2 regions of the Paenibacillus sp. FW104-T2 genome follow, and region 2 is predicted to be linked to the other one. Evidence: predicted binding sites of a transcription regulator. Region 2 holds the regulator's gene; the other holds the start of a gene.

Region 1 (16,129 bases), on a different contig from region 2:
CGTCTGTGCTTTGATCAATGTAGGTTATCTTTTCACCCATTTTGTACTCTTCCTTGTCTGTAGTGAACATCGCTACAGGAGGAAGATTGGGTTTTTGGACCTGGATTGTGACAGAGTAAGGATCACTCCATTGACCGCTTGAATCCTGGACAGCATACGTTACCGTATATGTACCTGGTTGGTCGAACGAATCCTGACGGCCAGTCCAGCGCTCATCCACAATATCCAGTCCTTTGGGAGAACTGTATTTCGTTGTGTATGTTACGTTGTCACCGGCAAAAACTTCTTTGGGTACCGTGAAACTGGCTACCGGTTTGGTACTCAGTTTCAATACCACCGTTTTGGCGGATTGGTTCACTGTATAAGTAATGTTGAGTGCCTGTGTAATTGAAGTCAGCGGCACCATAAACGTATTCTTTTGTTGGTAAGCAGCGCCCTTCATCGTTCTTGCTTCACCATTAACGGTATAGATTTTGCTGTTGGTCTTGAAACGCAGCTCATCTTCCCCGCTAATAATGATCGTTTCCTTGGTCGTGTTGTCGTACTTCACATCATAGCCAACTCGGTCAACCAGCGCGCGGATCGCTACATAGGATACACCATTTTTGACAGCCATCGGCTGTCCGGCAAGGTATGTCTTGCCATCTTGCACCATTTTATTGCTGTTCATGTACAGCGTCAGGTCTCCGCCGGCAGTTCCGGACTGACCACTAGTGGAAGGCTGCTCAACCTCTACAGGTGTAGGTGCTGGCGCTTCTTCCTCTGTACCTTCTGCATCTTCAGATTCAGCAGGAGCTGCAGGGTCAACTGGAGTAACGTCTGTACCTGATGATTCTGTGGATTCAGGATTCGTCTCCTCCGTTGTATCGTTATCGGAAGTCTGTGTACCTGATTGATCTTTTACTTCGGATTCCGCTATGGTTTGTTCTTTCTTAATAACCTCAACGGATTTAACTTTGGCTGTATTCACTGGTGTCGAATCGCTTTGATCAGCTGCCTGTGCATTCGCAGGAATGGCTGCAAACGCCTGAAAAACAGCTAAAGCGGTAAGTATAGACAATTTCTTCTTCAAATTCATTCTTTTTCTTTGGCTCCTTCTGCTCCCATTTTATTAATATCCCCCTCAAAAAGTCATACTATTAGACGCTTGTCACCGGGAAAAGTTGCTAAAAATAATAGATTAGAAATGTAAAGTTTTAATAGAGCGAAAACACTATGAAAATAATTAGTTATCATTTCATCATCATTCAAAGATTCAAATGATATATTCAACAAAAAAACCTTACCATTATATGGATGAATATCACCACATAATAGTAAGGCCGTCTTTATCACTTTAAAGTTAACTTAATCGGACGGGCAAGCTTCCACTCGGATTCAGTTCACCCGTAATTAACAAGGAGAGTGCACGTACCACGGCAGGTGTATTTTCGTAAGTACATACGTAAGCTCCCGGCCTGGGTATTTCCAGCAGATCATAGGGATTACGCAAAGCTACAACAATTAATGAATGGTTTACACTCAGCCGTTCAATCAAGTAACGCTGACCTTTGGGAAGAACCCCAGCCGAGGTGTACGTGCATACAATGACTTGTTCTCCCTCCATTACACTTTTCGTAATTCGTTCTGCTTCTTCATATGACGGCTGTGTTGTTATCTTATGCTCACGAACATGATTTTTGTATTGTCCAAGCACCACCCCAAGTGAATCCGAATGGGACCAGGGTTCATCTACCTCTGTTCGCTGTACAACCTCAGGCCATACAACAAATACATTTTGTTCGGGCTTTAATGGCAGTATACCGTCATTATGCACTACGGTAATGCTCTTGCATGCAATTTCATCTAACAGCACATTCTCCGGAACGGATGAAAACGAATATGGCATACTTAATTGTTCACTTGATTGATCACCGCAGCGTTTTTGCTTCCAATCCACGACACGCTCCAGCGCCAGGTCAATGATCTGCTCGTCGATGTCTCCATGGCGGACCGCTTCCACCACAGCATCTATAGCTGCAATTTGCTCCTCCAGGGTATGACTGACCAGAATTAAATCTGCTCCCGCCTTAACCGCACGAACAGCCGCATTCGCAACCCCATATGGTTTGGATATTGCGTGCATCTCCAGACAATCTGTAATAATAATTCCTTTAAACCCCATTTGTTCGCGCAGCAATTCATGTAATACGTTACGGGACAACGTTGCGGGAATTGGCTCTGGTTCAATTGCCGGGAAAATTACATGTGCGGTCATGATGGCATCCACACCTGCCTCAATGGCCCGGCGAAAAGGCCGCAGCTCCACCTGCTCCAGCCTTTGCCATTCATGCGGAACCGTTACCATGCCAAGATGTGAATCTACGGCTGTATCTCCATGCCCCGGAAAATGCTTCGCTGTGGCAGCTATGCCGCTGGACTGATATCCAGCAATGGCTGCCGCACCATGGACGGCGACGTTCTCGGCATTTTCCCCATAAGATCGCACGCCTATCACCGGATTAAGAACGTTATTGTTCACGTCAACAACGGGTGCAAGGTTCATATCGATCCCAATCCGCTTAAGCTCAGCCCCAAGAATTCGCGCACATTGATACGTATAGTCCGGATGACCTGTTGCACCAAGAGCCATGCTTCCCGGTACTCTGGTAATCCCGTCCTTATCAATTCTCGCAACCATACCGCCTTCCTGATCTACCGAGATCATAAGCGGCAGCTCACTGCTTTTTGCAGCCAAGCTCTGCAACTCGGCAGACAAACGGGTCAATTGTTCCACACTTTCCACGTTGCGCCTGAAGTAAATAACACCCCCAACATGGTAGTCCTGTATCAACCGCGTAATCTGTTCGTCCACTTGCTGTCCATGAAAGCCGCACATAAACAGCTGACCCACCTTTTGCTCCAGTGTGAAATGTCCCCATGAGCTCATGTATGCATTTCCTCCTCCAATGAAGTGGCTATTCTATGGCTTTGCCTGTATTCGGACGGCTTCATATGAAAATGTTTATGGAATACCTTGGAGAAATAACGCCGCTCTTTATAGCCCGTGGCTTCCCCAATTGACGTAATGCTCCATTCCGTTGTACTCAATAACATCGCTGCTGTTTCCATCCGTTTCTGGGTCATATATTCAACAAATGTGACCCCGACATGGCTTTTGAACAGCTGACAAAAATAACTTGAACTAATACCAAGCCAATCCGCTACTTCATCTATGCCAAGATCATGATCCAGATGTGTATCCATATACTCACATGCGGACTTGATCCATTCCGAAACCGAAGGACGCGAGGTGCTTTGTTTCTGACAGTGCCGGTATCGCTCAATAATCTGGTGGTCCAGACATACGGGCGTATCATCCAGAATAATCCTTGCCTTCATTGCTGAGTCAACAGCAAAGATGGCATTAAGTCTCTTTTGAATACGCTGAGCTAGTTGATCTGCTCTGGTCTCCCATCCAAGCGAAGCCTTGAGCAATATCCCCCATTCTCCCTTACGGACGTGAGTTATGATGCTTCCTTCGATTATTTCGGTTAGATCTCTAAGATTGGTATGAATTTCATCATGCCACTGCTGATGCTGGTCAGCTGTCCATCCGATGGAATGGCGGAAATAACCTTCTGCATCCACAAGAATCAGGACATAGCGATCAGCAGAGGGCAACGTTTCCGAGGATTGCACGGGGAAGCATGCCAGGTTTTCCTTTTCACCCCGCAGCAAGTCTGTCACATGTTTGTGCCTGATCCAGTTTTCCATTTCTATACTTCGATGGCGTTCAGACTCACTAGTTACTCTCTTCTGAATAATTTGTTCAGTTAACTCACGTAATTTGTTCTCCAGATCCGAGTAATCAATGGGTTTACATATGTATTCATGTACATTGTAACGGATGGCCGTTCGGGCATATTCGAACTGCTGATATCCGGTCAGCAAAATAATTTCACATGACTCGCCCCGCTCGCGCAGGATTCGAATAAGTTCCAAACCATCCATGGTAGGCATGCGGATATCGCACAGCATAATGTCAGGATGGCAATCAGCCACCTTATCCAGTGCTTCTATTCCACTTCTGGCCGTGCCCGTAATTTCAATCCCCATGTCCTCCCAGGGCAGGATCAGTCTCAAATTTTCCAAAATCGGCAGCTCATCATCAACAATCATTGCCGTCAGATTCATCTAGGCATCCCCCTGCTCATATCGTGGAATTATGCATTGAATCACTGTCCCATGTCCTGGAGCAGAACATATGAATATGCCATATCCCGCCCCGTATCGAATTCGTATCCGATCCGCTACACTTCGTAAGCCGAGTCCCCGGCGTTCAGCCATGGAGGATAGGGAAAGCTCCCCTTCCTTTGCATGCGAATGTTCCGGAGGATCCTCTGCCATATATTCGAATCTCCCCATTATTTCCTGGGGAATGCCAAGTCCGTTATCCTCCACTTGCAGTATCAGATTATGGTGGAGCTCAAACGCACTGATTCGAAGTACTCCCTTGTACTCAATACCCTCGAAGCCATGCTGAATGCTATTTTCAACTAAAGGCTGCAAGGTCAGTTTAAGTACGGAGGATGCATATAAATGAGTAGGAATATCCACTTCGTACGTAAACAATTCGCTGAATCTGTATTGCTGAATTTCAAGATAACTCTGGAGATGCCTTACTTCCTCGCCCAGTGGAATTTCTTCCTGATCCTGAATACTGATACGAAGAATATTGCCAAGACGGTTTACCATTTCGCTGACTTTCCGTCCCTCTCCTCGCATCGCAAGCCCGTTGATGGATTCCAATGTATTGAACAGGAAGTGTGGTTTGATCTGAGCCTGCAGCACACGCAGTTCAGCCTTGGCCTTTTGCTGCTGCTCTGCCCGCACACGGCGAAACAGGCTTCCAATCCTGTCCAGCAGTTCATTGAATCCATGGGCCAGAAGCTGCATCTCATCGAATCCCTTACCTTCAACCCGTGCGTTGAAGTCACCATCCTCGACTCGCCGCATGAAGCGGACCAGCACCGCAATATTGCCGGTTATCCGATTCATGAAAAACAGGTTGAAGACCATCGCAGCAAGAAGACAGACCAGAATAATAATCACCGACCAGCCTGCAAACACATTGGTTTCGGCCGACAACGCTTCCCACGAGGTGACACTGATTAAACTCCAACCGTAGTTTTTCAGATGATACTGGGACAGGATACTCTCCGTGCCATCAAATACGGTCCGGATGCTGCTGAAGCCGGGTCCATAACTGGCCGCGTTTACGCCGAGGTTCTCCATCTTCTCCCCACTGTACCGCCCGGATGGGTCATAGACGACCAAACCTTCTTCATTAATTAATAAAAAGGACGTATTTTGAGCGGAATCACTGATCTGCAAATGCCGGAAGATGCGATCAATCTCCCCCTTTTTGATTTGTACCACCAGAATTCCGATATTTTGAAAATAACTGAGTTCCTTCACTAACCTGATCTGCGTAAAGACAGGATCGTTACCGGTAAGTTCGGGATATTCAAGCGGGGCAAGCCATTTGGGCACGCCATTAAGCTGATGGATTTCCTGAAATAAAGGGTGTACCTTGAATTGCTGAAAAGGAAGCGTTTCAAAATTTTCCTTGGTAAATATGGAGACGATCTGATTGTTCTGGGACGAACGCAGATCATATAAGAAAGCATAGCTAATGAACGGATAGTTATATAGAAGAGATCGGAAATTGCGCTGGCTGGCATTGAGCGATAATTGATTACCGGTCCCGAGATCCTGCTTGGTCGGATCTTTGGCGTTAAGTGCCATTTGAAATACCGACGTGGCGATCCCGTTATCCGTGACATTGTTTATCTGCTGAAAAACATTTTCGATATTGTAACTAATGGCCTGGAGGGCATATTCGGCCTGTTGGTTGTATTTCTTCTCAATTGTATGTGAGGTAACCAGAAACATCCCGATACCCAGTGCACACATCGGTACAATAATTAACAGCAGAAATGCCAAGGCCAGCTTCATGCGCAAGTTCATATCCGTTCTCCCCAATAACCGCTTAGGCCATCAACCCTTGACGCCGCCTGCGGTCACACCTTCAATGATTTTCTCCTGCAGTATGGCGTAAATAACAATGACAGGCACAACACTATATACAATTCCTGCGGACATCTGGGCATAGTTCATCTGGTACTGATCACGAAACTGGACCATGCCTACAGGCAGGGTGCGCAGCTTATCTGTAGATAGGAAATAATTGGCGAGCAAAAATTCGTTCCAGTTGCCGAGGAAATTCACGATAAATACCGTAACGATGGCTGGAACTGTAAGAGGTATCACTATTTTAGCAAAGATCCCTGGGGCCCTCAAGCCATCCATTACCGCTGCTTCCTCTATCTCTCCGGGAAGTGATCTCATAAAAGCAGCCAGTATGATAATCGTAAAAGGAATGGCATTGGCTACATAGGGAACAATCAGAGCCAGATGCGTGTCCAATATGCCCAGCTTGCGGACGAGCAAATAAATGGGCAGCATGAGCGCATTGTTCGGAATAAGCATGCCGGCCAGTATAAGACTATAGAGAAACAGGCTCCACTTGCGGTGTCTCATCCGGGTTACAGCAAAAGCAAACATGGCGCCCAGTATAATGGTACCTGCCGAAGAGAGCACCGAAATGTACATGCTGTTCCAGAAATACGTACCAATCTTGGCGTTGACCCAGGCTTCCACGTAATTGCTAAACACCCAGTTCGTTGGCAGACCAAAAGGATGAAGAGCAATCTCATTGTTATCCTGTTTGAATGAAGAGAAGATAACGAATAAAAAGGGAAATAAAATAGCGATCAAATATAACATCAACAACACATGAGGAATACTGGCTCGTATATGCTTTACCATCAATACTCCACCCTTTCGTTGTGCCTTGCCACGAGCAGTTGGTACACAGCCGTCAGCACAAGTGTCAGAGCAAAGATCAGGACCGCTACCGTATTGCCGTATCCATATTTAAAATTGGTAATCGCATATTTGATCATATACGTAGCGAGCACCTCGGTGGAGCCGGCCGGTCCGCCTTTGGTCATTACAAGCACAATATCTGCTGCCTTCATCGCTCCGGCAATGGACAGCATGATGACAACCGAAATAATGGGCCTGATGAGTGGCAGCGTGATTCGGGTGGCCCGCTGCACTGCCGTCGCACCATCGATGGCTGCCGCTTCATCCAGGTCACGGGGAATGGCGAGAATGGCCGCCAGCACCATGACAATGTAAAATCCGGTCCACTGCCAGGCATTGGTCACAAGAATGGACAGCATCGCGAAACGATTATCCGAAAGCCAATACACCGGCGGAATGCCAAACGTATTGAGCAGTTGATTCAATAGCCCGATGTTGGGCTCATAGATAAATCCCCACAAAATACCGATGACTGCCGTCGACATAATGGAAGGTAAAAAAACAGCCGTTTTGTATACTCCCTTTAATCGTTTGACATTGGCAATAAGCAATGAGAATAATACAATCAGCGGAACCTGGATCAATACGGAAAATCCGATAAAAAAGCCATTATTGCGTGTGGATATCCAAAACCGTTCATCGGTTAAAGCCTTGGCGTAATTCGACAAACCCACAAATCGTGGGTCTGTCGAAACGCCATTCCAGCTGGTCAAGCTATAGTACAGTGAGCTGCCAATCGGATACAGGAAAAACATGACAAACAAGATCAATGCCGGTAATACAAACAGCGTGTAAATGAGTGGGCTGCGGAGTGAAGTATTCATATTCAGCCTCCTTCAGTAACTTCAGTTGCAGCTTGGGGTAGAGTAGATCCATTATTCCACAGAAGCGTTGGCTTCCTCCTGAACTTGCTGCAGCTCCTCCGCCATCTTCTCCGGCGTGGTCTGTCCACCAATTAGTTTTTGAATCTGCAGATTGCTGATCTCGGTGGTCACATCCGCCTGTACCAGCGCATCAAAGGCTGGGAATGATGTCTGGGATGCATTCAGGACAGCAACGATTTCCTTCATCAGCTCGTCGGTAATGCTGTCCGTTAATACCTTCTCATCCAGCTTCATGGCAGGAAGGACTCCATCTTCCACAAGTCCACGCACCTGCATATCTTCATTATAGAAGTTTTTGATGAACGCTTTTACCGCTTCCAGCTTCTGAGGATCTTCCGCTACAGATGCCGAGAAGCCATATCCATTATTGACGTCACGCATAAGGGAAGTCTGATCTCCCACGCCATTCTCTACCGGCGGCATATTGAAGAATCCAACCTTGCCGATCAACGATTCCCCGCTCTGTCCTTCCTTAAATACTGATGATTTCCATGTTCCGTCGTACATCAATATTGCTTCACCACTTGTGAATTGAGTCGTATACTCTGCGTATTCGAAGCCGAGCTCGCCTTTTTTGAAATACCCCTTATCGACCCATTCCTTATGCTTCGCAAAACCTTGAATCACACCCGGATCGGTCCATTTGGCTTCACCAGTTGCAAACTTCGCAGTAATCTCGGGACCGGCATAACGGGACCACAGATGATTCGTCAACATCAGCGGGACCCAGCCCGCTTTGGAAGCAGAGGCAAGTGGCACTTTCCCATCCGCTTTGATCTCGGCCAGCATGTTATCAAGCTCAGCCATGGTCGTTGGTGCTTGCCAGCCCTTTTTTGCAAAATATTCTTTGTTATAGAAAAAACCTTCGCCTGATCCACCAATCGGCAGTCCATACACTTTGCCTTCATACGTGAATGGTTCAAGGGATGTAAACTGATCCTGAATGCCCAGCTCTTGCAAAATCGGTGTCAGATCCAGCAGCATGCCTTCCTTGGCATACACTTTGGAGTCCGGGCTGCCGAACAGTTCGAAAATATCCGGTGGATTGCCGGCAGCCATTTCCCCGCGAAGCTTTTCCTTCCGGTTCACATCCGATTCAACCCCGTCCAGCGTAAAGGTCAGATTAGGGACCTCACTTTCCACTTTGTCGACGACGTCCTGCAGAATGGCCAGCCGTTTCTGTTTATCCGCCCCTACTTGGGTGTGACGCAGCAGCATTTCCACCGGTTCCTTGCTCGTCTCCGGTTCGGAGCCTGAAGCTCCCTGCGGATTTTCGTTCCCTGAGCCCGAACATGCAGCCAGCGTCCAGGACGTAACCAGCAGCAGTGAGAGCAGCATTATCATTCTTTTTTTCATCGTCGTTGACCCTCCTCGGCATATTGCGCATTTGGTTTTACACTCTGATTATAAAAAGCCGGAGCTACCATCGTAAGGATGACAATTCATCAATAAGGGGATAAAATCCTTCACTGAACAAGCCTTTTCGTAATCCTCATGTAAAATGCAACAAAAAACAGCCCTTGCGACGTTTGTCGCAAAGACTGTTTGAAGAGTGGGTTCATTTTCTATCGGACCCATGGATATGGATCATTTTGCCCGAGCAAGTGTGTCTGTCGTTTCTTTCCGCCCCTGTTCAATCAAGCGATAAGCCCGTTCCACTTCTTCTTCGGTAGGAGACGGAACGCCTTCGAGCGGATATACTTTTCCCAGTGCCTGCCATTTGTATATGCCCATCTGGTGATATGGTAAAATCTCAAACTTCTCCACACCATTCAATGTTCCGATATAGCGTCCCAGGTTAAGCAGATCTTGTTCATCATCATGAATGCCTGGCACGTATACGTGCCGAATCCACATTTTCCGGCCATGATCCGATAACCAGCGGGCCATCCGAAGTGTTCTCTCATTGGATTTCCCGGTAAGCTTGATATGCTTTTCATCATCGATATGTTTCAGATCCAGCATGACCAGATCCGTATGGTCCAACAAGTCAAGAATACGCTCAGGTTCATTATAGCCATTGCTGTCCAGGGTGGTGTGCAGTCCCCAGCGCCGCTTCACTTCCTTGAAAACCTGGCCGACGAAATGAGCCTGCAGCGTCGGTTCGCCTCCCGATACCGTAAGTCCGCCACCCGAACTGCGATAATAGGTCAAGTATGGCTCGATCTCAGCAAGAACTTCCTCCACGCTCATATCCCGGCCTCCATCAAGCGCCCATGTATCCGGGTTGTGACAATATTGGCATTTCAGGTGACATCCCTGCATAAAAAGCACGAAGCGGATGCCTGGGCCGTCAACCGTCCCGAAAGTTTCGAGTGAATGAATATGTCCGTTAACCATGCTGCCTCTTCCTTTCTGTATCCGCATCCGCTGTGCGTTTATGATGGTGATCTACTCCTGTTTACCGTTTTATTACATCGAACCGTGGAAGGTCCGGTTAATGACATCCAGCTGCTGCTCACGCGTCAATTTGATGAAGTTTACGGCATAACCGGATACCCTAACGGTCAATTGTGGATAATTTTCCGGATGCTCCATGGCGTCAATCAGCTGCTGACGATCGAACACGTTCACGTTCAGATGGTGAGCACCTTGACCGAAATAACCGTCCATCATGGCAACCAGATTGGATTTGCGCGTATCGGACTCTTTACCGAGCGCTTTAGGCACAATCGAGAATGTGTTGGAGATACCGTCCAGGCTGTGTTCGTAAGGCAATTTGGCTACAGAACCCAGGGATGCCAGAGCTCCTTTTTTGTCACGTCCATGCATCGGGTTGGCACCTGGAGCAAACGGTTCGCCTGCTTTACGTCCATCCGGTGTTGTACCGGTTTTTTTGCCGTACACCACATTGGATGTGATGGTCAGTACGGATTGGGTTGGAATGGCATTACGGTACGCTTTATGTTTGCGGATCATGCCCATGAAGCTCTCTACCAGTTCAACCGCGATGCTGTCGACGCTGTCTTCATTGTTACCGTAACAAGGGAAGTCTCCTTCAATTACAAAATCAACGGCGATTCCTTGCTCGTTACGAATCGGTTTAACTTTTGCATATTTAATTGCACTCAAGGAGTCGGCTGCAACGGACAGGCCGGCAATACCACAGGCCATGGTGCGTACGATATCGCGGTCATGCAGAGCCATCTCGATCCGTTCATAACTGTATTTGTCATGCATGTAGTGAATCACGTTAAGGGTATTCATGTACAGTTTAGCCAGCCATTCCATCATCGGTTTGAACCGTTTCATGACCTCATTGTAATCCAGCACTTCGCTTGTAATGGCCGGATATTCCGGTCCGACCTGTGCACCGGATTTCTCGTCACGTCCACCATTAATCGCATACAGCAGTGCTTTCGCCAGGTTGGCACGAGCGCCGAAGAACTGCATTTGTTTACCGATCTTCATCGCCGATACGCAGCACGCAATACCATAATCATCTCCGTAGATTGGACGCATCAGATCATCATTCTCATACTGGATGGAGCTGGTTTCAATGGATACTTTGCTGCAATACTCTTTGAACGCCTCCGGAAGTTTGGTAGACCAGAGTACGGTCAGGTTAGGTTCCGGTGCGGGTCCCAGATTGTGCAGCGTGTGCAGGAAACGGAAGCTGTTTTTCGTTACGCGTGTTTCCCCGTTCACGGACATCCCGCCGATGGACTCGGTTACCCATGTCGGGTCACCGCTGAAGAGCTCGTTGTAGTCCGGTGTACGCAGGAATTTGACGATCCGCAACTTCATGACGAAATGGTCAACCAGTTCCTGAGCCTGCTCCTCGGTGAGATGACCTTCCTGCAGGTCACGTTCAATGTAAATGTCAAGGAATGAAGATACACGTCCAAGGGACATGGCCGCACCATTTTGCTCTTTGATGGCAGCCAGGTAACCGAAGTACAGCCATTGGAACGCTTCTTTCGCTGTGGTAGCCGGCAGGGAGATATCAAAGCCGTGCATTTCGCCCAGCTGCTTCAATTCCTGCAGAGCCCGGATTTGTTCGGATAACTCTTCACGCAGACGGATAACATCTTCATCAATGACATCCACTTCAAGAGCGTTCAGTTCTCCTTTTTTGGCACGGATCAGGAAGTCCACCCCGTACAGAGCAACCCGGCGGTAATCGCCGATGATCCGGCCGCGACCATAAGCATCAGGCAGACCGGTAATGATACCTGCTTTGCGTGCTGCACGCATCTCGGATGTATACGCATCGAATACACCCTGATTATGTGTTTTGCGAATATTAGTAAATATATCAATGACTTCTTGAGGCATTTCGAAGCCGTAAGCCTGACATGCATCAATCATCATGCGAATTCCGCCTGTTGGCTGAATGGAGCGTTTGAATGGAGCATCAGTTTGCACACCGACGATCTGCTCTTTGGATTGATCCAGATACCCGGGTTCGTGAGACACGATCGTTGCCGGAGTATTTACGTCCACATCCAGTACGCCGCCGTTGTCCCGTTCCTTTTTAGTCAGATCGGATACGATGTCCCACAGGTCTTTCGTATTCTGTGTTGCCCCTGCGAGGAATGACTCATCCCCATAATACGGAGACAGGTTATGTGCCAAGAAATCATTCACATCCACGGATTTGGTCCATGTGCCTTTGGTAAAGTTTCTCCAGCCTGTTTGTTGTTTTACGTCTTTTTCGATCACCGACATAGTAATCCCTCCACAAATTTGGATTTCCGGACACATGACAGGGTGCAGCAAAATCGTCTCATCTGTGCCCAGAGCCGCGATTAATGTGAACTTTTTCACATATCAGCCGGAACACGTTCTCTCTACATGGGAACCGGAACCGCGGGATGGATGTTTTTCTTACATTTTCAGTATACGTCTTGCGGGTTTCACCATCTGTGATTTTTATCACAAAGTTAGTGAACTTCCTCACTTCACCATCGCAGGATCATGGTGAGCCCCATAATTATTCACACTTAGCCACTGCGCGGGCCAGAACAACTTCCGATCGCTGTTATCACTGGATTTTTTTCATTTCTTATTCTAATTGGGAAAATCCATTGATAAAGGCGAGCGCTTCGCTTCTTCAGTTTTTTCTGTCCTCTCCGTTAATGTGTGAATACCAAACCGTTCAACGGATCCCCAAAAGATTCCGTCATCGACAAAAGGACGGCAATGTGGGCTCCCCTTTCGGGGAACCCTGAACCTATTGCCTAAACCTTAAACTCATTTTTGCTTGTTAACGATACTGTTTATTCAAACCGTCCGTAGAACGCATTGCGGTAAACGTCTGCCAGTTCAGTCACCAGCGGCAGTTTCGGATTGGCGGTTGTACATTGATCTTCGAAAGCACGATCGGCCAGGTAATCCACGTGAGCTTCAAAGTCCTTGGCATCAAATCCGATTTCCTGGAACGATTCCTCAATACCGAGTGTTTTGTTCAGTTTGCGAATTGCATTGATGAGGCTGTTCACCCCTTCTTCTGTAGTACGTGCAGGCAATCCCAGAATTCGGGCAATTTCAGCATACCGCTCATCTGCTACGAAGTGCGAATATTTCGGGAATGATGCAAATTTGGTCGGTTTTTTCGCGTTATAACGAATGACGTGCGGCATCAGGATTGCATTGGTACGTCCATGTGCGGTGTGATACTGTCCGCCCCATTTGTGCGCCAAGCTGTGGTTAATGCCCAGGAACGCGTTAGCAAAAGCCATACCGGCAATCGTCGAAGCATTATGCATTTTCTCACGTGCCAGTTTATCCCCTTGCAGCGCCGATTGCTCCAGGTATTGGAATACCAGCTGGATGGCTTTGATCGCCAGACCATCCGTGTAATCATTGGCCATAACCGATACATACGCTTCGATGGCATGTGTCAGTACGTCCATACCTGTATCTGCAACCGCTGTTTTTGGCAGTGAATAGACGAATTCAGGGTCCACGATGGCTACATCTGGAGTCAGCTCATAGTCTGCCAGTGGATATTTGGTGTTGCCCAGATTTTTATCTGTGATTACGGCAAACGATGTTACTTCCGATCCTGTACCCGACGTTGTCGGAATCGCTACGAATTTTGCTTTTGATCCAAGGCGCGGATATTTGTAGATACGTTTACGGATATCCATGAATTTTTGCTTCAGATCATTGAAGTCCGTGTCCGGATATTCGTAGAACAACCACATGGCTTTGGCAGCGTCCATTGGTGATCCACCACCAAGAGCGATAATGCAGTCAGGCTGGAAGCGGCGCATCATATCTGTACCGCGGTCTACCGTTGTTGTTGATGGATCGGGCTCAACATCCGAGAATACTTCGATTGCTACCGGCATTTGGCGTTGACGCAGATAATGCTCCACTTTTTCCACATAGCCCAGTTTGACCATCATGGCATCCGTAACGATGGCTACGCGAGTAATATCAGGCATTTTGGCCAGATACTGCGTTGCTCCTTTTTCGAAGTACACTTTGTTTGGCACTTTGAACCATTGCATATTCACGGTACGGCGAGCCACCCTTTTCACGTTAATTAAGTTGACGGCAGTGACATTCGATGAGGTGGAGTTACGGCCATATGAACCGCATCCCAGGGTCAACGACGGCATGTTGGTGTTGTAGATGTCCCCAATGGCGCCGTGTGTGGATGGCGAATTCACGATAATCCGTCCCGTTTGCAGACGATCCGCAAATTTGCTTATGACTTCTTCATTATTCGAGTGAATAACGGAGGAGTGACCCATGCCGCCAAAGGCAACCACTTCCGCAGCACGCTCAATCCCTTCAGCTGCTGTTTTTACTTTGTAACAAGCCAGTACCGGACTTAATTTCTCTGCAGACAGCGGGAACTTGGTGCCGACGCCCTCAATCTCTGCTACAAGAATTTTGGTGCCAGCCGGAACCTCGATACCACACATTTGCGCAATGGTTACTGCCGATTGACCGACAATTGCCGGGTTAACCGCACATTTCTCCGCATTGATGGCACCTGCTGTCAATTTGGCAGCTTCATCCTTATTGACGAAATAACAACCGTTCGCAATCATTTTCTTTTTCACCTGATCGAAGATCGGTTCTTCGATGATGACCGCTTGCTCGGAGGCGCAGATCATACCGTTGTCGAATGACTTGGACAAGATCAGATCCGTTACAGCCTGATTGATATCTGCCGTTTTCTCGATAAAGCAAGGTACATTCCCTGGTCCAACGCCCAGTGCCGGTTTACCACAGCTGTACGCTGCGCGTACCATGCCTGATCCACCCGTTGCCAGAATGAGCGCCACATCATTATGATTCATCAGTGCATTCGTGCGGTCCATGGAAGGATCATCAATCCACTGGATACAGTCGGCCGGAGCACCATGCTTCACCGCCGCTTCGAGCAGAATTTTGGCGGCTTCGCGGCTGCAGTTCTGAGCGGAAGGGTGGAATCCAAAGATGATCGGGTTACGTGTTTTGATGGAAATCAACGCTTTGAACATCGTCGTGGATGTGGGATTAGTCACCGGTGTAATACCCATGATAATGCCTACAGGCTCCGCTATTTTCTGGAAGCTCTCATACTCGTTATCTTCAATCACGCCTACGGTTTTGTCATATTTGATGCTGTGATACACATATTCTGTTGCAAAGATATTTTTGGTGATTTTATCTTCATACACTCCGCGGCCGGTTTCTTCCACTGCCATTTTGGCAAGCATCATGTGTTTGTCCAGACCTGCCAGTGCCATGGCTTGCACAATGCGATCAATCTGTTTTTGATCCATGGACATGAATGCTGCGTGTGCTTTATTCGCTTTGTCAATTAACGTTTGAATATACTGACCTGCTGTCGGTTCTTTTACTGGGGCGACTTCGTTCTTTACAGCCATCTCCCTCATCCTCCTAAAGGTTCGTATTGTTTTTTGGTTTGTCTCTCTTCTTTACGTACACATCGTAACATGTCGAAAAGGTTAATTATGTGATTTTTTTCACAAAGTATAACAAATTTAATTTAAGTTTTTTGGAGTTCCTTCTGAAGGTCATTTTCACTTCCTATTTAAAATATATAGCTGTCAAATGCAGCCTTCCCTCTCCAAAGTGAATTTAATCACAATGTTTGAAATTTCGCCATTTTTGCCCCCTTTCCATGCCCCTCAAACGGTAAGATTAGGTATATACTGAACTTAAAAATTGAACCACCGCAATTTGTACCGTCCTCCCCTGCGGAATTGACCCTAATCAGGACGGTAACGGTTGCGGCGAACCACGGAGCGCGGACTGCAGCATGATTGTAATCCCCCTCCGGTGGATACAAAGGGGAGATAGACTTATGAGAGAACAACTGAGTGTCATGGAAAAACGCGGCA
Region 2 (16,129 bases):
GCTCATAGCGTGTTTTTTGGTTTGGGGCTCCGACAAGCCCGAAATTCACCTTAATTTACAATCAATTATCCCGATCCTTGAACAGGAACAGATTAGCCGAATCGTCTTCTTTCCCGTTTAGTCCGCTATGCTGCGCAATCGGACGCTGCTTGCCAAAGAGCAGCTTCAATCCACCAAAAATAAGCAATAGCGAAACAATAATCGTGTTCACATAGGAACGGATTTCATATGTCATAAACAGATTAGGGAACATTTCGTTCAGTTGTGGAATGACAAGTCGGATTGCCAGATAATACACGCCAAGTGCTGCAATACCGAATCCAATCAGACGCTGATGTCTAGCCCAATCCTTAAATATCGGTTGATCCGTAAGCGGTTCGCGGCCATAACGGCTTGAACACTGTAGCCCATCAAAGAAGCTGTAGAACCAAACGAGCGGAATCATGAACAGGAAAACGGACAAATGCAGCAGGTCCAGAATATAAATGCTGCCGAGGAACAGGAACATTAATTGCATTCCTCGCTTCTGAAGACCCAGGTACAGATGACCTGCCCCCGGAAAAGCCGACAAGAGGGTAGCTAACACCTTGCTGCGTCGTCCAGATGCTCTGCCCATTTCCAACTCTTCGAACAACGTACGGTCCTGCAATACTTCTCCTGCCTGCTTTCGATGTGCATGCTGTACAGCGTCAAACATGCAGTAAACCCAAATGACTGGCAGAATAAGCAGAAACATCAGAAAGGTCTCTTCATTGGTAATGGAAGCAACAAAGACCATCATCGCGAAAGAGCCAAAGAATGCGATCAAAAAGGATAGTCCCCGATGCAGCAGCCCCAGATGAAGATGACCCAGACCAGGGATGAACGACAGTAAAATGGTAAAGAATCGTTCACCTTCACTGCCTTTGCGATACTCGGGTTGGCCGTATGTACCCTCAGGAATACCATAGCCACCTGCAGGATGCTGACGCATCTCTTCCCCATTCATTGGCTCCATAACGCCATTTGGATCCGGATAGCCCTGTTCATATGGACCTCCTGGATATGGACCATATTGAGCCTCGTAGCCCCTGTAATGAGTATTACGTACAGAAGGGGTACGCAGCAGAACAATGATGATGTCCAGCATGTTGATGCACCAGAAGAAAAAGGCAGCGAGTGCTCCGAATATCATCAGGTCCCGTTCATCTCCAATTACTGCCAACATGAAGGCACCTATCAAAGAGCCAAAAACGAGTAATGGGTAAATCATCGCCTTAGCGGTTCGACCCCAATAGAGAAAACCAAGACCCGGGATCACATTTAATAAAAATGCAAATATTTTGTTGCGATCTGATTGCACAGTCGTCATCCTTTCTTTTCAGGCAATGCGTATGATTTATGGTTTAGGCTTGAAGTTATCCAGCCAATTGGTGGCGGCTTCCGTCCATTTCTGTGTAAAAGATCCCCGCTGCTCGCCGTCATGGAACTTGTGATAGGGCGCTACCTTATCAAACACTCCGGAGGAGAGAAAGATTAGCGTCAGGCAAGCCGCTACAGCATAATGAAACACCTTGTGCTCCAGCCAGCGTCTGCTTCGGCCTGAACGTGATTTGCGCTTGCTTCCTGACTGGTTCAGATCCGTAATACGCTCCATGATGGAATCAGCAAAGTGGGCCGGGTTCTCCAGTTGTGGCCATTTTTGATGAATCCCCATCGCTTCCAGATAGTTATCCATGGCTTCCGGATCTTCAATGATAGCCTTTTCCATGTTAACAGCTTGGTCACCGGTAACTCGTCCTTCAATATAATCCGTCCAGTCCTGCACACGGTACATCTCGTTTTTACTCACGCCACTCATCCTCCTTCCAATGACTTCTGATCCACTGCCGGGCACGGTACAAACGGGATTCCACGGTTTTGACAGCCACCTGGGCATCATGTGCGATCTGCTCATAATTTTTTTCGCTTAAATAATACGCTGTAATAATGTCCCTATGCTGGGCAGGCAGTTGATTAATTCGTTCACGCAGGGTTTCCTTGCGTTCTTCCCGCACGAGCCGGGCCAAAATATCTTCCTCGCTTCCAGGCAGGTTGATTATTCGTTCTTCTCCACCCAGATCTTCACTGCTTCGCCGGCCTAACTTGCGTTTTGCATCAATGGCTTTGTGAAAGGCAATTCGGGTAAGCCACGTTTTGAAACCTTCGGAACGGTACTCGGGGAGAGATTTATACATCTGAATGAACGCCTCCTGAGCTGCATCCTGCGCCTCCTGATCGTTCCTGAGTACGGAATATGCCACATGATATACATGCTGGCTGTACTTATCGATCAACAAGCGAAACTTGGATGCATCTCCTTGACGGATTTGTTCGATTAAGCGCGCTTCATCAATGACTCTCCCCTCCTCTCCACTACAATAGACGACAACGTTCTGGGCTGCCCCTGCGTATTTATTTAAATTTTTTAAAAATTCTTATCATAACAGTGCCTGAATAGATGATGAGTTCATCAATCACTTCATTGTAGAGATCTTCATTTCCTTCCGGAATCAAAAAACAGGCTCAGAATGTTTCTGGCCTGTTCCTTGATTTTCCTTTGCACTCAGACTAGCGTCCACCGCTGCGAAAACGCTGCGTGTATGCCTTCGCGTCCTGAACATTCTTCACCCGGTTGCGGCTCCACTCCAGCAAGATGCGGTCAATATAGCGGAAATGTACTTTACCGGCAAATACGGCTTCCTTCAGGGCCATCAGTATCAGTTCTTCCTGATAACGGTCCTGATCCAGCCAGCTGGAGATCGTTTCGCATTCCATGGGTGAAAGCGGGCGACCAAATTCTTTCTCGAAGATGGAAAACATATTACGTTCTTCCTCTTCTATTTGAACACTGTTCGAATTAGGACGTGCTGTCATGCTCATTTGCTGTTGCCTTGCGGCTGCTGCATCTTCAGCAACACATGTTGCGAGTTTGGCATACAATCCATGCAGATCGTAACGCTCATACTGAATATCCCGCTCTTCGTCCCGATGCTCATCAATGGATATATACCCATCCCGCATCAACCGCTGGAGCATTCGGGCAATACCTTCGGGGGCAAGTCCCATTCGTCCCGCCAGCTCTTCCAGGGTAGGAAACTCATTGAATTCTGCCTGACGGTAGCCGAGCAATTGAATCAGCAAAAGCACTTCGGCGTCTGATAATCCGAGTTGGTGATAAAAACGCAACAAAGCATACGGGAGCTGTGCTGTCCCAGACGTTAACCCGTAAGCTACGCCACTGAGCCACGCTTTGGATCCGGTTTCTTCCATAGATTCGTGATTAATCATTAAGGGTACAGACGGTAGAGCATACGCGGGAATGCAATTGTCTCACGTACATGATCCAACCCGCAGATCCATGCTACTGTCCGCTCCAATCCCAGACCAAATCCGGAGTGAGGTACCGATCCGTATTTACGCAGATCCAGGTACCATTGATACGCCTCGTCAGACAGCTTGTGCTCTTCAAAGCGCTGCTGCATCAACTCGGGATCATCGATACGTTGGGATCCGCCAATGATTTCGCCGTAACCCTCTGGTGCGATCATGTCAGCGCAGAGAACCACTTCCGGACGATTCGGGTCCGGTTTCATGTAAAATGCCTTGATGCCAGCCGGGTAATGCGTAATGAATACAGGAGTATTATACTTCTCCGCAATCGCTGTCTCGTGTGGAGCACCGAAATCTTCTCCCCAAGGAATATCGAAGCCTTGTCCATTCAAGAACTCAATCGCTTCATCATACGTAATACGAGGGAATGGAGCTGTGATCCCTTCCAGTTTGGATACGTCACGCCCGATGGATTCCAGTTCGGCACGACAGTTTTTCACGACAGACTGAACGACGTGTGCAATAAACTTCTCTTGTACTCGCAAACTTTCTTCGTGATCCACAAAAGCCATTTCCGGCTCAATCATCCAGAACTCGATTAGGTGGCGGCGAGTTTTGGATTTCTCGGCACGGAACGTTGGTCCGAAGGAATATACTTTACCCAGCGCCATTGCTGCAGCTTCCATGTACAATTGGCCACTTTGTGTAAGATAAGCATCCTCATCAAAATATTTGATGTGGAACAGGTTGGTTGTTCCCTCAGCGGACGAAGGAGTCAGAATCGGAGGATCAACCTGAGTGAATCCGTTACCATCAAAAAACTGCTGAACTGCACGGATAATCTCTGCACGAATCACCATAACAGCACGTTGCTTCGTAGAACGCAGCCATAGATGACGATGATCCATCAAGAAGTCCACACCATGCTCTTTCGGTGTAATCGGATAGTTTTCAGTCAAATGAATGATCTCGACGCCCGTAACCGTCATTTCATATCCGGATGCGCTGCGCGGTTCTTCACGAATAATTCCTGTTACATACAAGGAACTTTCTTGCGTGAGGCTTTTGGCATCATTCCATACCTCTTCGCTAACTTCACTCTTTACGACAACCCCTTGAATATATCCGGTTCCATCGCGCAGCTGCAAAAATTGAATTTTGCCGCTGGAACGTTTGTTATTAATCCAGGCACCGATCTTCACGGTTTCGCCCACATGCTCATTCACATTACGAATTACACAATCCGTACTCATGCCCATATCTCCCCTTGGTTCCTAAATTTGAAAATGCAGCGGGCAGGCCTCAGCCTGTCCCCTGCACTTCCTTGACATGCTATATTCACTTTACAATTAGATTACTTAGAATTCAATACGATTCGGTGTGTATCACGTGCAATCACCAATTCTTCATTGGTAGGTACAACGAGAACCTCAACCTTGGAGTTTGCTGTTGTGATTCGGCGCGGTTCGCCGGAACGGATGGCATTGAGAGCTTCATCCACTTCCACACCCAGGTAAGTAAGCTGCTCGCATACTTTTTGACGAAGAACGACGGAGTTCTCTCCCACACCTGCTGTAAATACAATCACGTCCACACCGTTCATTGCTGCTGCATATGAACCGATGTATTTACGCAAACGATATTCGTACATTTCGAATGCAAGGGTGGAGTTCGCATCACCGTTCTCCATTCCTTCCGTAATCTCACGCATGTCACTGCTGATGCCCGAGATGGCAAGCAGTCCGCTATGTTTGTTCAACATGGAGTTCACTTCGCTCACGCTCAGTTCTTCCTTGTTCATTACGTAAGGCACGATGGCCGGGTCAAGGTCACCACTGCGCGTTCCCATCATCAGACCTTCAAGCGGAGTCATACCCATGGATGTATCTACGGATACGCCACCTTTTACTGCCGTTACGCTACCGCCGTTACCGACGTGGCAAGTGATGATTTTGAGATCTTCTACTGGACGGCCAACATACTCAGCTGCAGTCTTGCTTACGTAGTCATGGGAAGTACCATGGGCACCGTAACGACGCACTTTATATTTTTTGTACAGTACACGCGGAATCGCGTAGAGATATGCTTTCTCAGGCATCGTCTGATGGAATGCTGTATCAAATACCATGACCTGAGGTACACCTGGCATATTAAGTTCAGCCGCACGAATACCCATCATTGCTGCTGGGTTGTGAAGTGGTGCCAAATCGAACAAGCGGCGAATTTCAGCCTTCGCTGCATCGTCAACCAGAGCAGATTCCTTGAAGGCTTCCCCGCCGTGAACGACACGGTGTCCAACCGCCTGAATCTCATCGACTGAACCAAGCACGCCGTTTTCTTTATCTGTCAAAATATCGATAACTTTACGAATTGCCGTTGTATGCTCCAAAATTTCACTGACTTCTGTAACATCCTCACGGCCCGTCGGTTTGTGTGTAAGAATGGAGGAATCCATCCCGATCCGTTCAACCAGTCCTTTAGCGAGTACGGACTCATCCGTCATGTCATACAATTGATATTTAAGCGAGGAGCTCCCCGCGTTGATTACGAGTATTTTCACAGCCGGTCACCATCCTTGTCGTACTTGAAGAATCCTTCGCCCGTCTTAACTCCGAGATGTCCTGCACGTACCATTTTCTTCAATACGGTAGAAGGACGATATTTGAGCTCTCCGAATTCACGGAACATTCTTTCTAGCGCAGCTTCAACGGAGTCCAATCCGAAACGGTCAGCCATTTCAAGCGGGCCATGCTGGAAGTTGTATCCGATACGCATTGCATCATCAATATCTTCAGCAGAAGCAACGCCTTCTTGAAGGACATGAAGAGCTTCATTGATCAGCAAGCAAATCAGTCTGGACGTAACGAATCCAGGGGATTCATAGATCATTACACCTTTTTTGTCTACAACCTCTTCCACAAATCTTCTTGTTTCATCGAAAGTGGAATCCGATGTTTTCAAACCACGAATAATTTCTACAAGGTCAACCCGGGAAACCGGGTGAATAAAGTGCATACCAATAACACGCTCTGGGTACTTGGTCGAGCTTGCAAGCTCGGTCAAACTCAGCGTGGATGTATTACTTGCAAGAATAACATTGCTTGGGCAAACTTGATCCAATTGGCTAAATACGGCCTTTTTGGCTTCCAGGTCTTCCGAGATCGTTTCGATAACCATATCGCATGATCCCAGTTCTGCCAGATGAGCTACTTTGGTAATACGGGATAAAATCAATTTTTTCTCGGCTTTGGTAATAGCCCATTTCTCTAATTGCTTATCGAGGTTTGTTTCAATCATGTCATATGCATGGTTAAGCTTCTCCGCCGTGTGCTCCACCAGAAGCACATCAAGTCCTTTGGCTGCAAGCATCTGGGAAATGCCTTGTCCCATCGTGCCGCCGCCGACAACTCCTATTTTTTTAAAAAACATGGTTCTGCTCCATCCTTTCGGTTCTCTATTTCTCTATTGTACCCTGTTCGCCGAAAATTACAAATTTCGACCCAACATATAATAATATCTTAGCACGAGTGAAAAGTAAAAAAAAATAACCGGCATAAATAAATTATGCCGGTAAAAGGGCGCTGTCACGAAATTGACAACGAAATTGCTCCCCAGACAAAACTTCTTCTCTCATCAGCGTATCCAATGAATTGTCGAATATTGTCCGTTGTTCTTCGAGCAGACGTTTGGTCTGATCCATCAGATCCTGCAGAATCATTTTATTTTCGCGCATGAGCTCTTCTGTTGTAACCATATCCATGTTTACAATACCAAGCGAGGTCAGACCCGAAGCCATCATGGTCTGTACAACATTGGTCGCCTGTTCAAAGTCATTGCGTGAACCGGTACTGCGACCACCATAGTACATTTCTTCTGCTGCTGCACCGCCAAGTGCAATCATGATCTGTTCTTCCAGAAAACGCTTGGTGTATAGGAATTGCTCCTGCTGCGGATTGTGACGTACATAACCGAGTGCCTGTCCACGCGGGCTGAGAGCAACCTGGCTTACGCTGCCAGGACGTACGAGCTCTGCCATGATGGCATGTCCCAATTCGTGAATGGCTACCCGTTTTTTCTCTTCAACACTGGATTCACGATCTGTCTTCTCACCCATCATGACTTTATCAATCGCCAGAGACAAGTGGCGCTGTTCAATGTTGAGCAGTCCATCTCTCATGGCGTAGATTGCTGCTTCATTCATGACACTTTCAAGCTGTGCACCTGAAAAGCCGTAGGATTCCTCTGCTGTTTTCTCTAGGTTTACACCTTCCATAAGAGGTTTATTCACCGCATGGAGCTCTAAAATATGTTTTCTGCCTTTCTTGTCAGGCAGGTCCACCTGGATATGACGGTCAAAACGTCCCGGACGAGTTAAGGCGCTGTCCAGCATTTCCTTACGGTTTGTTGCTGCAATAACGAGAATACGCGGTGTATCAGATGTATAAATTCCGTCCATTTCCGTTAACAGCTGATTGAGCGTCTGGTCATACTCACGCTGCTGACCGCCTTCACGTTTACCACCAATAACATCAATCTCATCGATAAAGATAATGGCGTTCTCTTTGTTTTCTTTCGCGGCACGTGTTCTGGCATCACGAAACAAATCACGAATTCTTCCAGCACCTACGCCGACGTACATTTCTACGAACTCACTGCCTGAAGCGGCAACGAATACGGAATCAGTATAATGTGCAGCCGCTTTGGCCATCAGGGTTTTCCCTGTTCCTGGAGGGCCTGTAAGCAGGATCCCCTTCAATGGGCGAATCCCGAACTTCTGAATTTCTTCATGTTTGATGAGAAAATCAAGAGCTTCCCGCAGCTCCTGCTTGGCACTATCCTGTCCGCCAATTTCTTCAAACGTCAGCTTGGTGGGTCCTTTTTTCTTGCGCTTACGTTCCTGACCCGCTCCAACGGTAATGCCACCCCGCATCTGCATCATAAGCAGCAATCCGCCCACAACCGCTGCTGCGATCAGAATCGGAAAGATATTCACACCAATAAAAGCGAGAAAGATAATCAACACGGGGACAAAACCAATGGCAACTTCCTTCGTCCATTTAGGCATTAGGCCACACTCCTATCTGGCCGGGTACACGCGGCAGAATAATAAACTTGCTGGCATCTCCGTCTCTAAGACTTACATATACGTTATTGTCATCCATGGCTGTATTCACTTGAATACCATTGGTCGCCATCTTGGATAATGTTGGTGTAATTTCGGTGTACTGCTTGTTCTCCATCGCCTGAGCGACGGTAAACATTGCATCGCCCCACCAGTTCTCCAGGGCTTCATTCGAATGATCAACGACATCAAGTTTCAATGAGCGCGAGCCGATCAGGGTCTGTCCTTCTTTCTGAATATATTGAACCAATCTGCCCAAATCTACATTTGGTTGCAAATCAAGTTTCAATTGTACATCATTGCGGTTAATAGTTAACTGAACATCATTAACCCCTTCATACTGGGTTACCATTTTTTCAATCGGATTCTGCATGGCCACCTGACGATACACAAACCAACCTCCAAACAACACAACGGCTGAAATGACGGCAGTTAAAGCAATAGGCAATACTTTTAGCTTCAAGTGAGTTTCCCCTCCCAAATTTTGGCCCATCCTATGGCTTATAGGCATATTATGAATTGTGTACGAATGACCTGTGATGTGCCCAACAGGTTTTATTCCTGTTTGATGTAACCTTGAATACATATTTGAGTATATCACATCGTATATACAATTTCGAAGGCGAAAATATGAATAAATTATTAATTTTAACTATTCAAATCCAGAATAATTTTCGAGATACGCCAAAAAACCGGATCAGGCGGGGTTCCGTCTGCCGGTTCTTTGAAGATTTTACCTGAAAAATCTCTGAATATCTGTTTAACTGTTTGGAATTGTATAGACCAAATCAACCTGTTCTCCATTGCTGAAGCGATAGAATCGATAATAGTTGTGTGTATCATCTTTGTAATAAACTTGCCATACATAGACGCCATTGACGACTCCAGGCATAATTCGTTTGATCTCTCCGCCCGGTACTTCAGAACTGAATCGATTGCGAACTTGTGCTTCCGATAACCCGTTCTGCAACAATTCACTGTGCACAGCATTGCTTCCTGTGACCGGTTTATTGGTTGCATCAAACTTAACCCAGACGGCGATGTCCTGATTATCTTTATTTTTGGCCATCATCGTCCAGTAAATGTTATCTTCGCCTTCTTTTTGGCCCCAGACGTATTTTCGAAGATCCTCATAAGAAGTTATCCCGAGCTGCTCCTGCGCCGCTTGAATAGCTAGCGCTTCTTCGTTGCGCTGGTCCTGGGTAATATAGACATAGAAGCGCTGTAATCCAAACAGAATCAAAACCAGGATGAGCAGCGAGATCCAGATCCATTTCTTTTTTCTTTTCAAAAGCCGAACTTCCTTTCCCCTATGACGCTGCTGCTATTCTGAAATTAACGGGCGAGCAGTCCGTCAAATGCAAGTTGAGACTCGCGCAGAATGCGCTCTTCATCCATAGTAAGACATTCACCATGTTTCACCAGCTGTTTGCCGTCAACCCATACATGCTCCACATCCTTGGCTGAAGCGGAGTAAATGGTATGAGAGATTAGATCCGTGTGCGGATAGAAGTGTGCTTGTTCAATATTTAGCGCAATGAAATCAGCCTTCATGCCGACTTGAAGTGCTCCCGTATTGTTCAGGAAGATGGATTTGGCACCATACCCCGTTCCAAGTAGCAGCGCTTCTCCCGCTGGAACCGCTGTTGGGTCACCGGATACTCCCTTATGAATTAAAGCAGCCAGTCTCATCTCTTCAAACATATCCAGGTTGTTGTTGCTTGCTGGTCCGTCTGTTCCCAGAGATACGGTTACTCCAGCTTTCAGCAGATCGGGAACACGCGCAACACCCGAAGCAAGCTTCAGATTGCTTCCCGGATTGTGAGAGACCGCTACATCATGGCGTGCCAGAATTTCAATCTCCTCATCATTCAAATGTACGGCGTGAGCTACAAGAGAAGGTCGAGAGAAGAAACCGAGCTTTTCCAGATGTGCCACTGGACGCAGTCCATAATCCGTTACATTCTGTTCGACTTCGCGAAGGGTTTCCGACATATGGGTGTGCAGCGGCAGATCCAGATCATGTGCAACCTGTACCAGCTTCTCTATGTAATCCGGAGGGCAAGTATACGGCGCATGCGGTGAGATGATCGTCGTAATTCGACCACCAGCCTGTCCGTTCCACTCGCGTGCAAACGCAGCCGATTCTTGCAGTTTGCGCATTTGCTCTTCTTCGGAACAGAGACCAATGACACCACGTGCCAATGCGGCACGAATCCCGGATTGTTCAACCACTTTTGCCACCTGGTCCATATGATCATACATATCCAGGAATGCAGTTGTTCCGCCTTTCAGCATTTCTAATACAGAAAGCGAGGTGCCCCAATACACGTCCTCAGACGTCATTTTCGCCTCCATAGGCCACATTTTCTCCTGAAGCCATACTTGCAGGGCCAGATCGTCCCCGTGACCTCTCAGAAGGGACATGGCTGCGTGACCATGCGTATTGATCAGACCCGGCAAAAAGACCAGTCCTTTGCCATCAACCTTCGGCAGGCTCTCATCTCCATCCGGCAGTGTCTCACCAATATGCACAATCTTATCGTCTTCAACCACCATATACCCTTGAACCACGGTCCATTCCGTACCACTATTTACAGCAAATTTGCCGTTATGAATTACCCATCTATTTGTCGTCATCTTCCTCGTCGTCCTTTCCGTTCTCCAGATAATAAGCAAGGCTAAGCAGATCCGTTGTAAAATCAGCATGATGAATACGGACGTGCGGTGGTGTTTTCAAGATGGTTGGTGCAAAGTTCAGAATCGCTTCAATGCCGGATTCCACGAGCTGATCGGCTACGTTCTGAGCTTCGGTATCCGGAACGGTAATGATACCAATACGAATATTATCTTTTTTGACCGAGTCCGTTAGTTCATTCATGGGCTGTACTTTCAGGCTGTTAATCTGACTGCCGATCTTAGGACCGTATGCATCGAAAACAGCAACAATTTTCATGTTGTCTTTCAGATAGGCGTTGTAATTGGACAATGCATGTCCCAAGTTACCAGCTCCGACCAGAGCAACATTGATTTGCTGATCAATTTTCAATATATGACGGATTTTCTCGATTAGATACGATACGTCATATCCAATGCCTTTGCGACCGAAGTCCCCAAAGTATGCAAGGTCTTTGCGAATCTGGGCAGGATTAAGATCCAGGCGTAGTCCCAGTTCCTGTGATGACACCGTGCCCACCTCACGTTGATGCAGTTCATTCAAATAGCGCAAGTAAACAGGCAACCTGCGTACCACAGCTTCCGAAATTTTATCTGATTTCATTACATTACTCCCCCTTACCAAGGCCACAATAGATAAATAAAAATGTAGCATCCCGCATAACCTTTTTCGTTTCCGAATGAAATCATGCAAGATGCCTTATAAGATATCAAGTTAAAAGTGCTTCAAAAATAATTCACACTCTAATAAAGTTTACAGCGAGAAGCCCTTATTGCGCAACGATGTCACTCCTGATTCGAAGCAGACGCGTCCTGAGCCGGCGTTTCCAGCCACTCGCTAATCCGTGGAACCATCTGTTCAGTCAGCATATGTTCCATTTTGGGACCGGGTAATGAATACAGGAAATACTTTCCGTAATAAGACTCAATCACCCGTGTATCGTAAACGATGACTATGCCCCGATCCTTAGCCGTACGAACAAGCCTGCCGAATCCCTGCTTGAAACGGATGACGGCCTGTGGAACAGACAGCTTCATAAACGGATTCTTTTTCTGTTCCTGCAGCAGTTCACTCTTCGCCTCGACGAGTGGATGGTTCGGTGGCTGGAAAGGCAATCTGACAATGGCCAGACATGTTAAAGCCTCTCCAGGGATATCTACTCCTTCCCAGAAACTGCTGGTGCCCAGCAGAACGGTTGCTTTCGCATCCTGGAACCTGCGGGTTAACTTGGAACGACTACCACTATCAACGCCTTGACCGAGCAGCGAAATATCGTTACCCGACAGCGCTTCTTTTAATGGGTCATACACCTGGCGCAGCATTCGGTATGAAGTAAAGAGCACCATCATACGGCCCCTTGTCGCAATAGCCGTTTCGGCCAGAGATCGTACAAGCATGTCGACAAAGTGAGCATCCCCCACACTGCCTTTTACGCTTGGGAAATCACGAGGGATGACCAGCAAAGCCTGGTCCCTATACCGGAATGGCGATGGCAGCATGGACGTCAGCAAACGGTTATTATCGGCTGCTTCCTGCAAGCCAAGCTGTTCAATCATGAACTGAAATGACTTATCGACCGATAGCGTAGCCGAAGTAAGGACAACGCTTTTCTTTTTATCGAAGAACATGTCCTTCAACTGTGCACTAACATCGACAGGAACGGCATACAGCTGCAGTGATTTGCTGCGGAACTGGCCGCTTGCCTCCATCCAGTATACCGTTTTGGCATCATCCATTCGCATGAAGAAACGTAGGTTTTCTTTGAGCGTTGCCAAATCCTTAAGCAGACCTGTAATGTCCGTGATCAAGCTATCCGATTGATAATCGTCCTGGTCTTCTTTGACTTCAAGAAGCAGCTTGTCTCCCTTGCGGATCAAGTCCCCCAGTGTGACATAAATCTGGTTCTCGTAATCCTGCAGCTCCTGCCACTTTGCCGGTTTCATTGAAGGCTTCAGTCTAAGGGAAAATTGCCCTGTTTCTCCGGGAGAAGCATCACTCCGCTCAGGCAGCAGGTTAAACAAGGCATCGCTCAAACGATCCCACATCTCTTTGACTTCAACAGCAAGCGGGAACATCTGGTCAATGACTGAGCCCCACTGCACCGAATTTTCATGCCCCGCAAGTTGTGTTCGCAGCATGGGAAGCTGACCGTTCCGACTATCCTTAAACAATCGGGTCAGGGTATGAACCAACGTGAAATATTTCATGTGAAGACCCAGGTGCTTACCCGCCACATCTTCGAGATGATGAGCCTCGTCGATTACGAGACTATCGTAAGTAGGAAGAAGCTGATGAGCTGCTTTTACATCCGTAAACAATTTGGAATGATTCGTAATGACGATATCGGACAATCCTGCTTCATGCTTCGCCCGATGGTAGAAGCACTTCCTGAACCAAGGACAAGAACGTCCCAGGCAGGATTCCGATTCGCTCTGTACCGTTTCCCAAAAGTCCCCACCGCGCGCACTGAGGTTCAGCTCCTCGTCATCTCCAGTCTCTGTCTGGGTGAGCCACACAATCATCTGAGCCGCTGTAAAGTAATCTTCTTTCGGTGTAGCAAACTCACGTTTGTTAATCTTGTGCTCAAACTTTCGCAGACACAGGTAGTGCCCCCGACCTTTAAACACGGCAGCCTTAAACGGAAAAGGCACCACTTTGGTCAGCAGCGGGATATCACGCTCCCGAAGCTGTTCCTGCAGGTTGATGGTATGCGTGCTAACCATTACTTTTCGTTCCTGCTTCACACTTTCATATATGGCCGGCAGCAAGTACCCCAGGGATTTCCCCGTACCCGTACCTGCTTCAATTAACAAATGCTTTTCTTCGTCCAGCGCTTGCCTTACACTGCTGAACATCTGTGTCTGTGCCTCGCGTTCTTCATAGTGATCCAGGGTATCCTGCAGATTGGCCCGGACCTGATCCATATACTGCTCAAAACTTACACCTTCGAGCGGATTACCTTCGCGTTCATCGCGTGGAGCACCGATCTCAGTCCAATCACTCACATTCAAGGCCAATTGGCGGTAATACGTATGTCCATCCAGATCCTGTATGGGCTCTGCTTCCTTCTCACTGCGCATGCCGTCGAAGAACCAGCCCAGATCGCTGTCCTCAGGTGCAAACAGGTCGCTGAGACGCTGTATCGTAATCAATGGCAGTTGACGCAGTTCATCCAAACACTTCAGGAGCACATAGGCCGTTGCCAAAGCATCACTGTCTGCCTGATGAGGACGGTCGTGCTGGAATCCGAATTCTGAAGATACATACCCCAGTTGATAAGAACCAAGTGAAGGAAATGAAATTTTGAGAAAATCAATGGTATCCAGAATACGTCCGGTGAACGGCAAGTAGCCGCATCGGTCAAGCGCATTCTGAAGGAAATGAAAATCAAAAGCCACGTTGTGTCCCACAAGGACAACATCGTCAAGCAGCGGAACCATCTCCATCATCATCTCTTCGAGTGAGGGAGCGTCCGCCACATCTTCGTCAGTAATCCCGGTTAATCCCGTAATAAATGGAGGAATAGGCACACCAGGGTTTACATAAGAACTATATATTTGAGTTATGCTGTAGTCATGATCTATGATGGCAAGTCCGGCTTGGATAATCTCACCGTCGGACTGCGTGCCGGTTGTTTCGAAATCCAATACGGCAAATTTCATTGCAATGTACAAGTCCCTTCCATTCCAGTCTATGTTACAGCATAGCAAAAAAACGGGCATTTGAAAATTAACTGACAAAAAAGGCGGTGTTCCCTCCATGATCTTAAAGGAGAAAACACCGTCTTGATGCCGCTGCACTGCACTTGAATTTCAAGTACGGTCAGCTTATTCCATATTGCAGTTGTCCGCTGTTCAGCCTGCAGGCTTCCATATTATACAACGGTTCGGTCAACGTCGGGTCATGCTGGAGTGCCTGTGCAAACAAGGAACATGCTCCTTTGGGATTCGCCATCTTGGCTTCAAGGCAGCCCAGTGCATTACAGGCTAACCCCTTCAGCCTCGGAGAACCATTCAGGTGCACGATGAGCCGCAGGTGACTTCCCGCTTCCGCGGTTTGATTGAGGTTCATATGCGCAAGTCCCAGATAGTACCGAGTCAGTGCACTATCCGGATATTCGGCAATAATTTGTGAGAACTGCACAATCGCCTGTGGATACATCTGTAACTTGAAGTATCCCTGACCGCGACTAAAGGATTCCAAATGGATTTCAGGCAGAGCCGTGACGGCTTCCTGTTCCGGTTGGAGTGCCACCGGCTGTTCTAAATCCCTGACCTGACTCATCTTCTCCTCAAACATCAGCCACTCATCAATCATCCCGTCACTCATCCGCTTCAGCAAGTTCCACTTTTGCAGCAGTTCCTGTTTGTTCAGACCTTCAGCGGAAGGGTAGCGCTTGATAATTTCATCTAACATGTCGTTCATTTCGGCGAAAACATGCTGGAACATCGATGCATCCCCACCCTTGAAAAAATGGATTAGTGCGTGACCTGTACTCATTTTTTGCAAGGTGGACCGATTTCATTCCCCTTACCAGTGGATTACATAATTGTCGCGTGAACTTCCTGCTTCATGGTTTGCACAGGTTTGTTTTGACCGTCCACAAAAACCACAGTAGGTTTGTGCGTATTCGCTTCTTCCTGAGACATCATTGCATATGAAATGATAATAACCGTGTCTCCTGGCTGCACAAGCCGTGCAGCTGCACCATTCAGACAGATTACTCCGCTGCCGCGTGGTCCGGGAATTACATAGGTCTCGAGCCGTGCACCATTGTTGTTGTTTACAATTTGCACTTTTTCATTTTCCATCAGATCAGACGTTTCCATCAGATCTTCATCAATGGTAATGCTCCCCACATAATTCAGGTTGGCTTCCGTAACGGTGGCACGGTGAATTTTGGATTTCATCAATGTTCTAAACATGGGACAGTACCTCCGCTCTTTGCAATCTTGTATTATCAATCAGTCTCGTTTTGC

The links. Region 2 encodes Rex, which represses fermentation and respiration genes when NADH is low (regulators of the CRP and FNR family bind a similar motif). Its sites were predicted from a motif close to TTGTGAAATATTTCACAA; they were not measured.
Region 1: a site for Rex is predicted at 12,572-12,589, ahead of pflB (formate C-acetyltransferase). Genes of this name have one in related genera too.

The regions. Positions count from the first base shown of each region.
Region 1 is NZ_JBYTCE010000002.1:372,282-388,410, reverse strand. Features, by position in the region: gene AC3WQ3_RS04520 (stalk domain-containing protein) at 1-1,078, opposite strand, end outside; gene nagZ (beta-N-acetylhexosaminidase) at 1,343-2,929, opposite strand; gene AC3WQ3_RS04510 (response regulator) at 2,926-4,176, opposite strand; gene AC3WQ3_RS04505 (cache domain-containing sensor histidine kinase) at 4,177-6,012, opposite strand; gene AC3WQ3_RS04500 (carbohydrate ABC transporter permease) at 6,043-6,873, opposite strand; gene AC3WQ3_RS04495 (carbohydrate ABC transporter permease) at 6,873-7,757, opposite strand; gene AC3WQ3_RS04490 (extracellular solute-binding protein) at 7,809-9,173, opposite strand; gene pflA (pyruvate formate-lyase-activating protein) at 9,405-10,157, opposite strand; gene pflB (formate C-acetyltransferase) at 10,230-12,488, opposite strand; gene adhE (bifunctional acetaldehyde-CoA/alcohol dehydrogenase) at 13,040-15,652, opposite strand; gene AC3WQ3_RS04470 (Crp/Fnr family transcriptional regulator) at 16,093-16,129, shown strand, end outside.
Region 2 is NZ_JBYTCE010000010.1:120,961-137,089, reverse strand. Features, by position in the region: gene AC3WQ3_RS14790 (multi-tm2 domain protein) at 62-1,351, opposite strand; gene AC3WQ3_RS14785 (hypothetical protein) at 1,379-1,831, opposite strand; gene AC3WQ3_RS14780 (RNA polymerase sigma factor) at 1,824-2,318, opposite strand; gene AC3WQ3_RS14775 (DnaD domain protein) at 2,590-3,291, opposite strand; gene asnS (asparagine--tRNA ligase) at 3,309-4,604, opposite strand; gene AC3WQ3_RS14765 (acetate/propionate family kinase) at 4,706-5,911, opposite strand; gene AC3WQ3_RS14760 (3-hydroxyacyl-CoA dehydrogenase family protein) at 5,908-6,780, opposite strand; gene AC3WQ3_RS14755 (AAA family ATPase) at 6,914-8,416, opposite strand; gene AC3WQ3_RS14750 (hypothetical protein) at 8,409-8,936, opposite strand; gene AC3WQ3_RS14745 (hypothetical protein) at 9,234-9,764, opposite strand; gene AC3WQ3_RS14740 (amidohydrolase) at 9,809-11,113, opposite strand; gene AC3WQ3_RS14735 (redox-sensing transcriptional repressor Rex) at 11,100-11,753, opposite strand; gene dinG (ATP-dependent DNA helicase DinG) at 11,936-14,812, opposite strand; gene AC3WQ3_RS14725 (tetratricopeptide repeat protein) at 14,973-15,650, opposite strand; gene panD (aspartate 1-decarboxylase) at 15,692-16,075, opposite strand; gene panC (pantoate--beta-alanine ligase) at 16,068-16,129, opposite strand, start outside.